Regions from separate parts of the Exiguobacterium sp. s128 genome, predicted to be linked through region 1. Evidence: riboswitches for the same ligand, from Rfam matches in the RefSeq annotation. Region 1 holds a riboswitch; each other region holds the start of a gene.
The links. A riboswitch is a leader RNA that binds a small molecule or an ion and turns the genes downstream of it on or off. The one in region 1 is predicted to bind thiamine pyrophosphate.

Region 1 (3,415 bases):
TTTGTTGTGATCCGGCTTTATTTGTCGAGAACTATACAGGCGAATCGACGAAACTTGATTTATTGATGACCTTGATCGAGGAAAAAATAGCAGCGGGTCACCGGATTTTGATTTTTTCACAGTATACGAAGATGTTAGCCCGCATCCGGGAACGGTTGGCTGAGCGGCAATTGACACATTTCGTTTTGACCGGAGACACACCAATCGAAGATCGGGTCGCTTTATGTGACCGGTTTAATGCAGGAGAAGTCGATTTGTTTTTGATTTCCCTCAAGGCAGGTGGTACCGGATTGAATCTGGCGACCGCTGATACCGTCATCTTGTACGACAGTTGGTGGAATCCTGCCGTCGAACAGCAAGCAGCTGACCGGGCCCATCGTCTCGGACAACAGTCGCCTGTCGAAGTCATCAAGTTATTGACGAAAGGAACGATCGAGGAAAAGATGACCGAACTACAAGATAAAAAGGCGACGATGATTGATGCCGTCTTGACGGACCGGGCGACCGAAATCTTGACGCTTCGTGAACTCGTCCATCTGCTGGAACCTCCATTGCAGCCACAAAAAAAGCCGGATTGAACAAACTGACCCCATCGTTTTTTACATTATCTTAAAAAAATAAAAGCTGCCTTGACCCGTTGTCTAGCAACGGGTTTGAAGGTTTTTGGACGAGGTTAAATTAAAAAAGAGGTTTTAGTTTTTGAGTTCTGGGGGTATATCTACATTAGCACCGTACAACACGGTCGCTTTTCAACATTTTTTCTCAATATCAGCGTAATGACCTGGGAGAGAAATGCTACTTATTCACTTGGTTCTTCATTATCGATGAAATCAATTTGAAATAGCATTCGTAGATCATCTGTACCGGAACGTCTTTGTTCCACTCCTACATTCATTACCTTTTGAGAGCTATACCAAATTCAAGGGGGAAATGAACATGTCAGTAACATTAAAAGTAGAAGAACGCGAAGTACGCCCACGCTCACTTAGAAAGCAATTACGTCATGAAGGAAAAGCTCTTGGTGTCGTGTATGGTTACAAAGTGGAAAGCACACCGATTTCATTCGATGAAAAAGAATTAGTCAAAGTCGTCCGCGATCACGGTGAAAACGTCTTGGTTGCCCTTCAAATCGGCGGCAAAAAAGTCAACACGTTGATCAACAAGCTCGATATGGACATCTTTACACCAACGATCAAACACGTGGAATTCATCGCGGTTAAAATGGATGAAGAAACAGAAGTCGAAACGGATATCGTCCTTGTCGGCGAATCGGCTGGCGCGAAACTTGGCGGCTTCCTTTCACAAACACTCTTTAAAGTAACAGTTGCAGCAACACCAGATAAATTACCGGAACGCATCGAAGTCGATGTAACGAATCTTGCAATCGGAGATTCGATCACAGTAGCTGATCTGCCGGAAGAAAAAGATTTCCGAGTCGTCACAGAAGGTGACATTCAAGTCGCTGCTGTCGTCGAATCGACACTTGAGGCAGATCTTGAAGAAATCGAAGAAGCTGAGGCACAAGCAGCTGAAGCAGACACAGCAGATGATTCAGAAAAAACTTCTGAAGAGCAAGCTGAAGAAAACAAAGAAGACAAAGAGTAATCTTTTCTCCCCTCCCCTCGCGGAGGGTTTTTTTTATGCATATTGACAAGTCCGGGCGACAGCCGTACAGTGAAGAATGTACACATCATTTACACATCCACTAGGGGAGCCCATTTGGCTGAGACGATTTACTTCGGACCCTTTGAACCTGATCTAGTTCATACTAGCGTAGGAAAGTGGAGCGGACTCTTCGTGCTCTTTTTCTGCGCCTTGCAGGTTACACGACCGCTCTCTTTTCATAGAGGGCGGTCTTTTTGCGGTTTCTTTGTGGGTGTGCATTCAAAGGAGAAGTGAGTATGAACAGTTGGAAAATGAAAGAAATCATCGTCATGATGATGCTTGCCGTCGCATGTGGTGTCCTGTACTTAGGTTGGTCGACATTATGGTTACCGATTTCGGCGATCTTCGGACCGGTCGGCTCAAATTGGATGTTCGGCATCTGGGTCGTCGCCAGTCCCCTTGTCGCCTACATCATCCAAAAACCGGGAGCCGCCTTGATTGCGGAAGTCGTCGCCGCTGCCGTCGAATTGTTTACAGGAAGTCATTTCGGCTTGTCTGCCTTATTGATCGGGCTGGCGCAAGGAATTGGAGCGGAAGTTGCCTTTGCCGTATTCGGATACCGGAAATTTAATACGTTCACCTTGATGCTGTCCGGTGTCTTCGCCGCCGTCGGAAGTATGGTCTACAGTCTCCTCGTGAATGGATTTGCCTATTATACGACGACGACACTTCTGTTGACGTTCTCACTTCAACTCGTCAGCGGGGCATTACTCGGCGGATTGCTCGCGAAAGTCATCGTCGACGCCCTCGTCAAGACAGGGACGCTGAACGGTTATGCGGTCGGACGGCAACGGAAGCAGCGTGCCGCATGATGCAGTGCGAGCACCTGTCAGTCCACTATCCCGGTCAAACGCAGGCCGTCCTAGACGACTTGACGGTGACGTTACATCAAGGCGAGACGACGTTGCTGATTGGACCGAGCGGCAGCGGGAAGACCACTTTTTTACATGTATTGGCGAGACTGTTGCCGGACACGATCGAAGCAGAGGTCACGGGGCACCATACGACGGACGGAACAGTCGGGATTCTGTTTCAGCAACCGGACGATCAGTTTTGTATGCAGACGGTCGGAGCAGAAATCGCCTTTAGCCTGGAAAATCGTTCCGTCAATCCGGGAGAGATGCAGGAACGAATCCGGATGTTGCTTGTGCGCGTCGGACTGAATCTTGCCTTGACGACACCGATTGCCGAGCTGTCCGGTGGGATGAAACAGCGGCTCGCTTTAGCCTGTGTCCTCGCCCTTGAGCCGGACATCCTGTTGCTTGATGAACCGACGGCGCAACTGGATCCGCACGGTCAAAGGATGATGATGGAACTGATCGAAGAACTCCATCATGATCCGACATTGACGCTCGTCTTGATTGAACATCAGCTCGATCAGTGCGTGACGTTTGCCGACCGGGTACTGGTTTTTGAACATGGGGGGCGACTGTTGCTTGACGGAACACCGGACGCAATTTTCGGTGAGCAACGTGACGTGCTGATCCAACACGGAATTGCGACGCCGCTTCTCTATCCGTACACATGGGAGACGTTACCGGGCGACTCGCCCCAAGCCGCTGACTTACGAAAACGTGATGTCGACCGTCCAAGCGTCCTTCACGAGACGACATTCGATGTGACGGGCGTAACCGCCAGACGCGGAAACCGGACGATTTTCGAAAATCTTTCTTTGACGACCTACCGTGGTGAGTGGATCATGGTGGTCGGACCGAATGGTGCGGGGAAAAGCACGTTGCTCGAGATGCTA
Region 2 (3,415 bases), on a different contig from region 1:
CACCTTTGACCGGAAGCGTATCAATCGGAATCCCGATTGTTTGCAACAACGGTTCCGACCCTCGTCCACTAGCAATGACGACCTGCCGTCCAACCTGTTGTCCCCGGCTTGTCTCCACCCCGGTTACCGTCCCTTCGTCCCGCAGAAGACGCAAGACACTTACCTGTTCTTCAATCACTCCGCCCCGCTGCTCAATCGCTTGCCGTAACGCCCGGACAAGCAATGGAGGATCGACTTGACCGACCCGTTCAAATTGGACGGTTTGCTTTGTCTGGCGCAGCTGAAACGGCAGTTCGAGATAGCCGCTCGTCAACCCGGTCTCGTCGAACAATTGACGGACAAGCTTCGGATAAAGTACGCGACTCACTGCCGCTAACGCATGTAACGGTTCCGACAGTTCTTCGTCCGTCGCGAGCATCCCCGCTGCCGCCCGTGTCGCACCTTGTCCGACAGCCGACTGATCGAGCACGTGAACACTTTGTCCCCGCTGCAACAATTCATATCCGAGCGTCAAACCGATGATACCGGCGCCGACGATTAATACATCCGGTTGTTTCATCGTCCAATCACCGTCCGGAACCGTCCGGCTGCTTCCGCCGGATCGGCTTGACCCAAAATCCCGGACAGGATGGCAACTCCGCTGCACCCGGTGGTTAAGACATCAGACAGATTTTCCGGTTTGATTCCGCCGATGGCGATGACCGGGATTGATGTCCAGTCGACGACTTGCTGTAACGCATCGAGCCCCCGTGGCGCCACGCCGGGTTTCGAATCCGTCTCAAAAATATGACCATACATCACGTAATCGGCGCCGGCTTGTTCCGCCACCATCGCTTCGGTCAACGAGTGAACCGATTGACCGATGAAAATCGTCGGAAACTGTGCCCGGACACGCTCGACCGACAGACTGCGGCGTGTCAACTGGACGGTCGTGCCGGTGACGAGTGCTGCATCGAGCCGGTCATGGACTACCAGCTGGTCTGCCCGGACTCCTTGATCGAGCAACGTATCAATGCAGGAAACCAATTCCCGGACTGACCAGGTTGGCTCCCGTAAGTGGATGCGATCGACGGACATTGCGAGCTGTGGAAGGGTCTGTTCCAACACTTCCTTACTGTCGCGTCCGGTTGTAATCAGGTGTAAATGTGACATCGTTCCCCCTCCTTTCCACACGAAAAAGGACCACCCCATGAACTGATGGAGTGGTCCTACGAAAAGGGCGACGCTTGGCGTTCCCTCGATAGATGATCGGATACCACTTCCCTCCGCTAGTACGAACTAGATCAGGTTCAAAGGGTCCGGATACTTCCGTCTCAGTCTGCTACGAGACTCCCCTAGTGTAGATATTGATTTGTATGGTACGCCTGTAGTTTACCACGGGTAGTCCGATTTGTTCTACCCTTGATTAGTGTCGCATGTCCGATTCGACCGCTTTGACCTGCTCGATCAAGCGTTGGTATTCGTCGACACGTTTCGTTTGCGACAAGTCATACGTTTGTTTTAAGCGTAAGACCCGCATGACTTTCTGATTGAGATCGGCTGCCGACAATTTCCCTTGTTTGATCCGCGCCATGATTTCCTTGTGAACGGACGCGTACGCGCCGGGTGAGGAAAACATCGCCATGTCCGCACCGTTTTCAAGTGCAAGACCTGCCGCTTGAGCTAATCCGTACCGTTCTGTGATGGCTCCCATGACGAGATCGTCCGTGATGATGACACCATCAAATTTCAGTTCACTCCGTAACACACCGGTCATGACTTCTTTCGATAATGAGGACGGACGATTTTTGTCGAGAGCCGGGAACAGGATATGCGCGACCATGACCATTTCAGCCCCGTCTTGAATCGCCCGTTTAAACGGGACCAGCTCCGTCTTCTCAAGTTCCGCTTTCGTCGCATCGACCCGCGGCAGACCGACATGCGAGTCGACGGTCGTATCGCCGTGTCCCGGAAAATGTTTGACGACCGGCACGATATCCTCTTCCTTCATGCCCTGCATCAATGGCACACCAAGCCGTGCCACTTGTTGCGGGTCCGCACTGAGCGCCCGGTCGCCGATGATTGGATTCGCCGGATTACTGTTGACGTCAAGAACTGGAGCGAAGTCCATATTAAAGCCGTAAAAACGGGAAATTGAACCGAGTGTCCGTCCGACTTCCTTCATCAAACCAGGATCATTTTTATGACCAAACGACAGACTTGGTGATAATTTGAGTCGGGCATCCGGGACCCGGCTGACACGCCCGCCTTCTTCATCAAAACCAAGGAACGCTTTTTCGTCCGCCGTTTGCGCTTCGCCAATCGCTGCCGTAAAGGTTTTCAGCTGATCGGTCGAGGTGATATTGCCACCGAGTAACAAGACGCCTCCAAGCACATGGTCCTGCAGTAATTGACGGTCCGCTTGCGTCAGAGCTGTTCCCGTCACGCCGATGTATAGCAACTGATCAACTTTTTCCGCTGTCGACATCTTCGAGATGGTCTCTTTCAGTTGTTTTTCCGCCCGTTCAGCTGCAGAAGGCCGGTCCGGTTGCGGTGGCTTTGTTTTCTTCGCCGGCTTCGGTTCCGGTGCAGCCGGTTTTGCGGGCTCGTCGGCGCAACCGGCGAGCAGAACGCTTGCTAACAGAACAGGAACCATCCGTTTCAAATCGGTTCCTCGTTCCGGACGCCGTTGATCGAGTAATAAACTTCAATCTCCGCGTTCAGCGATTGCGAGACCGAGCAGTATTTGTCTTTTGATAAGGCAATCGCCCGGCGGACTTTATCGTCCGGTAAATCACCTTCGAGCCGGTAATGAATCGAGATCGTCGTGAAACGCCGGGGATGATCATCCGCCCGTTCGCCTTCGATATCCATTTCAAATGACGTCAGCGTCAAGCGCATCTTTTCTAAAATCGAGACGATATCGATGCCGGTACAGCCGGCAACGGCGTGAAGTAACAACTCCGTCGGGCGCGGAGCTTGATTGTCGCCTCCGTTGTCGGGTGCCGCATCCATCGCCAGGTGATGCCCGGATTCGGTCTCACCGCTAAAGCCCATCTTCTGATTCCAAGTGACTGTTGCTTGCATGTTCCGTCACGTCCTTTACTCGTTTTTTAGTTGTCTTTACTTCTTCAGTATACCCGAATATTCAGCAAGCGAAATTGACATGCTATTCGCAATAATTCTTCTTTTTCACCGTCCTCTAAATCCGGTTTCCGACCGGTGCAAATCATGCTATTCTGATAAACGATAGTTTTTTTGCGCACATGCGCCAGAAGTGAGGAATGTATATGTCATCATCATCGACTCGTTTGAGTCAAGCCGACTGGCTGTTGATCGCTACGTTATCCATGTTGACCTTTGTCCTGGGAACAAGCGAATTCGTCATCGTCGGTATTTTATCTGAAGTCGCAGACGGTCTGAACATCACGATTGC
Region 3 (3,415 bases), on a different contig from region 1:
TCCGTTTACGCTTCAAGTCCCTTTTAATACCCCTCTGTCTGTCAGTCAGTCCAAATCCTGGATCGAGACAGGTCTCGATATCGCACAAGCCGTCGATCCATCCGACCATGATGCCGTCGTCGTCAAAGCCAACGACCTCCAATCGGTCATTTTGGAAGCGATGGAAGATCTCGGATTCCGTTTAAAAAAAGCCGATACAGAAAAACTTCCGGGGCGTTTCCGAAAAGATCTGCCGATTGCCCAAGAACTCGAATATTCAGCGCGTGGAACACATTATGCGCATAAGCTTGATGAAATCGAAGTCATCATGCTGCAAGACCGGTCCGGTATTGAGATCGTCTTACAAATCGATCGCCGTGCCCATAGCTTAGGCTCACTGTTCAGTGAGATGGCGGGAGCTGACGAAACGATGACGACGCTGTCGCTATCGAATCAGGAGTTACGTAACGCTGCTACCGTCAAACAGCGCCTTGCTGATTTGATCGAACGCCACAGCTAAAAATAATTTACCGACTGGCAAGACAAAGAAAACTGAACGAATCCTCCTTTTCCAAGGTGGGATCGTTCAGTTTTTTAATGTTTTTCTTTAGTTTAGCTCCCTATTCTTTCCTGTCGACGAAGGGGTCTCGATCGTCTGACGATACGTTTGCTCAAACGTCTCTTCCGTCCAGCCCATCTGCCAAAACATCAATTCGTAATAACAACTTTTGACGAAATGTTGTTTCATCCGTTCCCGTTCTTCGGCACTTGCCCGCTCCGCCAAATCATTCAGACGATCGATTTGTTCAAAGACGACCCGCTCGAACCATTCCGAACTGTATGTCTCAATCCATTGTTGATAAATCGGTGAAGCCGGTGTCGCTGCTTGTAATTGTTGTCCGATCTCATAGTAAAGCCAATAACACGGTAAAATAGCAGCGATGGTCTCCCCGAGCGTTCCTTCACTTGCATGGTGCATATGCGAAATATACGCATATGCTGTCGGTGCCGGTTCGAACTCAGCCAACGTATCGTTCGAGATTTCAAGCAGTTCAAAAAACGATTGGTGCAGACTCAGTTCTGCCGCGTAAGTCGATGTCGCATGCTCGGCCAGTTCAGCAATCGTCGCAAAATCGTGGGCTTTCGAAGCCGCGCGGGCTTGAATCTTCGCAAAATGTTTTAAATAATACGCGTCCTGTAAGACGTAATGGCGAAATTTCGCTTCCGGTAAAGTCCCGTCCGCGATGCCCGTCACGAACGGATGGGTAAAACTACTGTCCCAGTACCGTCTTGCTGCTTGTCGAATTTCTTCACTGAATGTCATGTCGTTTCCCCCTTCTTTAATCAAAAAACGCCACACCCGATGTCAGGTATGACGTGAAAAGACCTCATATAAAGAAGGGTTCACGCCACTTCCCTCCGTAAGTCCAAACTTAATCAGGTTCAAAGGGTCCGAACGTCTTCGTCGTCTCAGTCAGCCTACTGACTCCCCTAGTGGTCGCTATTTGATTTGTTTTGATTTTAGCATGATTTAACGTTTAATTGACCCTTTCTCGTCATTTCCATCCCTTTTTTGTACAATGAACATGGCGGAAGGTGGACGTCCGCTCGTCCTTGAGACCGATTCTCTTCTGAAGACGGTCGATTAGACTGAACTTAGTACCTGATACTTAACTTACGGAGGAATTTATGATGATGAATAAAACAATGACATGGACGGCATCTGCATTGCTTGCTACGACTTTACTGCTTCCGACGGCTGCCTCGGCTGAGCAAATCGTCGACAAAACGATTATTACGCTCGGCGAATCACTGGGTGCCAAAGACAAAGCATGGGTCCTGTCGCGCCTGAATGCACCGGAAGGCATCACGCCGATCATCGCGACATCGGCGGACGAAGAAAAATACCTTGGTAAAAACATCCCCCAGTCGCAACGTGGTGGCGGAATGTATTCTTCGGCCAAAATTGAACTGGCTGAAAAGGGAGACGGACTGTCGGTCGCGACTGAAAACATCACCTGGGTGACAAAAGACATGTACTTGAACGCCCTCGTGACGGCAGGCGTGACGGATGCCGACATTACCATCACGTCTCCTTATAAAGTAACCGGCACGTCCGCGTTGACCGGTATCATGAAAGCATACGATCAGACATCGGCGGAGACCGGCATTAAACTGACGGATGAGCGAAAAGATCTTGCCCAACAAGAACTTTCCGTGACTTCAGACGTCGGAAAGACGGTCGGGACCGATAAAGTGGCCGATTTGATGAACGAAATCAAAGCCGAAATCGCAAAACAAAAACCGGAAACAAAAGTCGAGATTGAAAACGTCATCGTCCAAGTCATCCAAAACAATAACATCAATCTGTCAGATGCGCAGATGGATCGCCTGACCGGATTATTCAATCAAATGGAGCAAGCCGACCTGAACTGGGGGCAAATCGAGAGTGGTCTAAAAGATGCGGGGCAGGACATTCAGGCATTTGCCACTTCGGAAGAAACAAAAGGCTTTTTTGCTAAATTATTTGATGCCCTCAGCAGTTTCTTTAACTCGATTGCCGGTTGGTTCAAATAAAAATATCTCTTTCTTCTGTTCGCGCGTCCATGATAAAATGAACCTATCGAAAACGAAAAGGTGGTGTGGAGGAATGGGTTTTGCTGCGTGTAAAGATTGGCTGATCGAACAACTGTATCTGTTACGCGCGATTTTTCATGGAATGGCGTTCTAAGGGACACGTCTGCCCTTTTTAAAGGAACTCCATAGTTGAAAAATAAAGCAAAGCGTATCTTCCACCGTCTGTAGGAGAGTGCTGTTTGCGCTCTCCTTTTTTGATGCGCTAGAGAGGAATTTCTAGATGATGATTTGCGACCTGCAACACCTTACTAAACAATTCGGAGGTGACGACATCTTAACGGATGTGTCCCTCTTTATCGAACAACACGACCGTATCGGATTGATCGGTCGAAACGGAAGTGGAAAAACGACACTTTTACGGTTGATCGCCACACTCGATTCACCCGATGCGGGTGCGATGTATCAAAAAAGTGGTTTGACGATCGGGTATCTCGAGCAGCTTCCGCAGTTTGATCACGTGCTCACAGGTCTGGATGTCTTATGGACCGCATTTGCCTCATTAGTTGATTTACGCCATTCCCTACAACGTCTCGAACAACAAATGGCGACGGAAATCGAGCAGTTGGACCAGCTACTCGAACGTTATACGCTAGCGACAGAAAGGTTTGAACGTCAAGGTGGTTATTTACTTGATTCAAAAGTCGAACGGATGATCAACGGGCTTCACCTTCAATCGCTCCTCTCTCGTCCGTTTCATCAACTGAGTGGTGGTGAACAGACAAAGATTTGTCTTGGACGAATGTTACTTGTGGAGCCGGACCTTCTGATTCTGGACGAGCCGACCAACCATCTTGATTTA
Region 4 (3,415 bases), on a different contig from region 1:
CCGAATTCTGGTCATGCTGCGACGATTAAGGAAAAGAAATCTCAAAATGCGACAGAACAGCGTCAATTGGAAAAAGCAATCAAAAAACAAGAAGCTAAAATATCAACGGAACAGCGAGAAATCAATAAAATTGATGCTGCGATCAATGAAAATATTTTCCGGATTTCAGAAAAAAATAAACAGATTCAGCAACTGAATCTTCAGATTAAAGATCTCGAAGCGGAAATTGTTCGATATGAAGCGATGTTGAAACGGCAAGAAGAACTGTTGGGGGATCGTTTACGTGTCCTTCAAGAAAATGATGGAAATTCAATTAAATGGGAAGAAGTCATTTTTGGATCGAAAAATCTAGGGGATTTATTTAGTCGCGTCATGGCAGGTAAAAAGATTGCTGAACAAGATGACAAGATGATTTCTGCCTACCTGGAGACACAAAAAAAACTAGCCGAAATGAAACGTAATCTTATGGCTAAAAAAGAAGAACGTGTTCAAGAAAAAGAAACGTTGTTAGAGCAGAAAAAACAGCTGAAGAAGCAAATGAAGGAACGGAGTGCGACCTTAAAGAAGTTGCGTAAAGGGAAAACGAAGTTCACGACGAAACTATTGAACGCCAAAGAATTACAAGCGACACTAGAAGCACAAGAGCGAGCGATTGCAGCAGCGAAAGCAGCGGCAAAGGCAGCAGCTGAACGTGCTGCAGCTGAACAAGCAGCGGCTGAACGTGCGGCAAAAGAGGCGGCAAAAGCGACGAGCGAATCAAATAAATCCGCAGTCAGTCCTTCTCCGGTCGTTAGTGTTCCAACAGGCTCAGCGAAGTTCATTCGTCCAGCTTCAGGTGGTGTTTCACAAGGATTTGGACCGGCGAGTGGGGCAAACGGGTATACTTTTCATAATGGAGTAGACTTCAGCGGACCAGTGGGGTCGCCGATTCGAGCAGCCGCTTCCGGAACAGTCATTACAGCTGGAAGTGGAGGACCTTACGGAAACCATGTCATGATTTCGCATTTCCTGAATGGTCAAGTCTATACGACGGTGTACGCTCATATGAATTCGTTGGCAGTTCGTGCGGGTCAGACGGTTTCACAAGGTCAATCGCTTGGTACGCTTGGAAGTACCGGCAACTCGACTGGACCACATCTTCATTTTGAATTGCATATCGGTGGATATCAATACAGTGCGACAGGACCGGCAAACACGGTTAATCCACTTGGATATTTATGAAAACGAGCTTCGGCTCGTTTTTTTGATAACGCTATGCTACAGTAAAAAGGAATTAAATTACGAGCAACTAGGGGAGCTGGAGGAGTCCGGCTGAGAGGAAAACTATTCTGTTTTCGACCCTGTCACCTGAACTGGATAATACCAGCGTAGGAAAGTTGAGATCGAAGACATGAGATATAAAACCTAGATGAGGGTTTTTCATGGCGTCGTCTGCTTTTTTACAGCGGACGGCGCTTTTTGTCGTCCGTTTTCTCCTAATTGGCTCATAAGAAAGGGAGGAAGCGATATGAAACATGTATTGACGATTGCAGGATCGGATTCTAGTGGTGGAGCGGGCATTCAAGCAGATTTAAAAACATTTTCTGCCCTCGGCGTGTATGGGATGAGTGTCCTCACAGCGATTACGGCACAAAATACATTAGGTGTCCAAGCCGTCGAGGATGTGTCACCTCGTCTTGTAGAAGCACAATTGACATCTATCTTTTCCGATATTCGTGTTGATGCTGTCAAAATCGGGATGGTCTCTAATCAAGAAACGATTCAAATCATCGCAAAACAATTAAAACAATGTGATGCTCCAATCATTTTAGATCCAGTCATGGTCGCAAAAGGTGGACACGGCTTGTTACGGAAAGATGCAGAACAAGCCTTGTTAGAACATCTGTTACCGCTCGCGACACTCGTCACACCGAACATCCCCGAAATCGAGCGGATGATTGGGAGGACGGTTCAATCGCTTTCGGATATGGAACAAGCAACGGTGGAACTAGCGAAAAGACCCGGGGGAGCCATTTTGCTCAAAGGTGGTCATTTGGAGGGACAACAAGCAATCGATTTGTTATATACGCAAGGAAATCATTACGTGTATGAACAGAAACGACTAACTCGTCAGCACACACATGGTACAGGATGCACGTTGTCTGCTGCGATTGCAGCCCGACTCGCACAAGGTGACTCCTTGTACGACAGTATCATGTATGCGAAACAGTACGTGACGGAGGCGATTCGCCACGGTTTTGCGCTCGGACACGGAATTGGACCAACCCATCACTTTTACGAACTTTGGAGGGAAAATCATGTTACCGATTATTCATGACAAAAAACCACTGATTCATCATTTGACGAACACGGTCACGATCAACGACTGTGCCAATATGACGCTAGCGCTTGGAGGATCCCCAGTCATGGCGGAAGATGTATTAGAAGTAGAAGAGATGGTTGGTCTTGCTGACGCTGTCGTCATCAATACAGGCACGCTGCATCCATCGATCCGGGAGGCGCAACTGTTGGCAGGGAAAACCGCTAATCGATTGGGCAAACCAATTATTCTGGATCCGGTCGGAACAGGCGCGACGACATTACGTACGAATTTCATAAACGAATTGATGCATGACATTCAGTTTACGGTCATTAAAGGAAATGCCTCAGAAATCAAAACGCTAATCGGGCAAGCGACGACGACAAAAGGAGTAGATGTTGCGGAAGGGGAATCACTCGATTTTCAAGCAGTCCATACCTTTGCAGCACAAACCAACCAAGTCATTGTCGTGACAGGTCCGATTGACTTTGTGACGGACGGAAGCCGTCAATGCCGTCTCGATGTCGGGGCAAAGCGGCTTGGGCAAGTGACCGGGACGGGGTGTATGACAGCTTCGTTGATTGCGACGTTTTTAGGAGCGGGATATGGCCGATTCGAGGCAGCCGTATATGGGACATATTTGATGGGCAAAGCAGGGGAGCTTGCTGATCGACAAGCAGGGATCGGTGATTTTCGGACGGGTTTGTTTAATGCAGTCAGTTTAATGACGGAAGAGACGCTTCAGGAGGTGCAAACCGATGGAAACTGATTACTTCGTGTATGCCGTGACCGATCGACGGTTTCACCCTGAATTGAACTTGATAGATGCGGTAGAAGCAGCGCTCAAAGGTGGTGCGACGATTGTTCAATTACGTGAAAAACAAACATCAGGAAAAACTTTTTTAGAAGCGGCCATCGGACTGAAGGCGTTGACGGAACGTTACGGCGTGCCACTGATCATCAATGATCGGATTGATATTGCGATGCTCGTAGGCGCTGGTTTGCATATCGGACAGGAAGACATCCCTTTGCGTGAAGCTCGTCGTCTTCTGCCTACAGCGATGATTGGTGTCTCTGTCTCGACGGTAGAACAGGCACTAATCGCGGAACGGGAAG

Region 2: linked by a shared signal. The riboswitch ahead of KNQ13_RS11330 (thiamine phosphate synthase) and the one ahead of KNQ13_RS11625 (ECF transporter S component) in region 1 are both predicted to bind thiamine pyrophosphate.
Region 3: linked by a shared signal. The riboswitch ahead of tenA (thiaminase II) and the one ahead of KNQ13_RS11625 (ECF transporter S component) in region 1 are both predicted to bind thiamine pyrophosphate.
Region 4: linked by a shared signal. The riboswitch ahead of thiD (bifunctional hydroxymethylpyrimidine kinase/phosphomethylpyrimidine kinase) and the one ahead of KNQ13_RS11625 (ECF transporter S component) in region 1 are both predicted to bind thiamine pyrophosphate.

What each region holds. Positions count from the first base shown of each region.
Region 1 covers NZ_JACSMT010000031.1:19,754-23,168, forward strand. The annotation lists gene KNQ13_RS11615 (DEAD/DEAH box helicase) at 1-578, shown strand, start outside; gene KNQ13_RS11620 (50S ribosomal protein L25/general stress protein Ctc) at 937-1,605, shown strand; TPP riboswitch at 1,698-1,797, shown strand; gene KNQ13_RS11625 (ECF transporter S component) at 1,902-2,477, shown strand; gene KNQ13_RS11630 (ABC transporter ATP-binding protein) at 2,474-3,415, shown strand, end outside.
Region 2 covers NZ_JACSMT010000029.1:23,371-26,785, forward strand. The annotation lists gene KNQ13_RS11325 (NAD(P)/FAD-dependent oxidoreductase) at 1-559, opposite strand, end outside; gene KNQ13_RS11330 (thiamine phosphate synthase) at 556-1,152, opposite strand; TPP riboswitch at 1,244-1,346, opposite strand; gene nagZ (beta-N-acetylhexosaminidase) at 1,406-2,635, opposite strand; gene KNQ13_RS11340 (OsmC family protein) at 2,641-3,066, opposite strand; gene KNQ13_RS11345 (MFS transporter) at 3,264-3,415, shown strand, end outside.
Region 3 covers NZ_JACSMT010000011.1:53,391-56,805, reverse strand. The annotation lists gene KNQ13_RS06565 (sporulation protein) at 1-499, shown strand, start outside; gene tenA (thiaminase II) at 587-1,303, opposite strand; TPP riboswitch at 1,377-1,482, opposite strand; gene KNQ13_RS06555 (DUF1002 domain-containing protein) at 1,672-2,556, shown strand; gene abc-f (ribosomal protection-like ABC-F family protein) at 2,837-3,415, shown strand, end outside.
Region 4 covers NZ_JACSMT010000070.1:2,484-5,898, reverse strand. The annotation lists gene KNQ13_RS15260 (murein hydrolase activator EnvC family protein) at 1-1,221, shown strand, start outside; TPP riboswitch at 1,281-1,391, shown strand; gene thiD (bifunctional hydroxymethylpyrimidine kinase/phosphomethylpyrimidine kinase) at 1,508-2,317, shown strand; gene thiM (hydroxyethylthiazole kinase) at 2,298-3,068, shown strand; gene thiE (thiamine phosphate synthase) at 3,058-3,415, shown strand, end outside.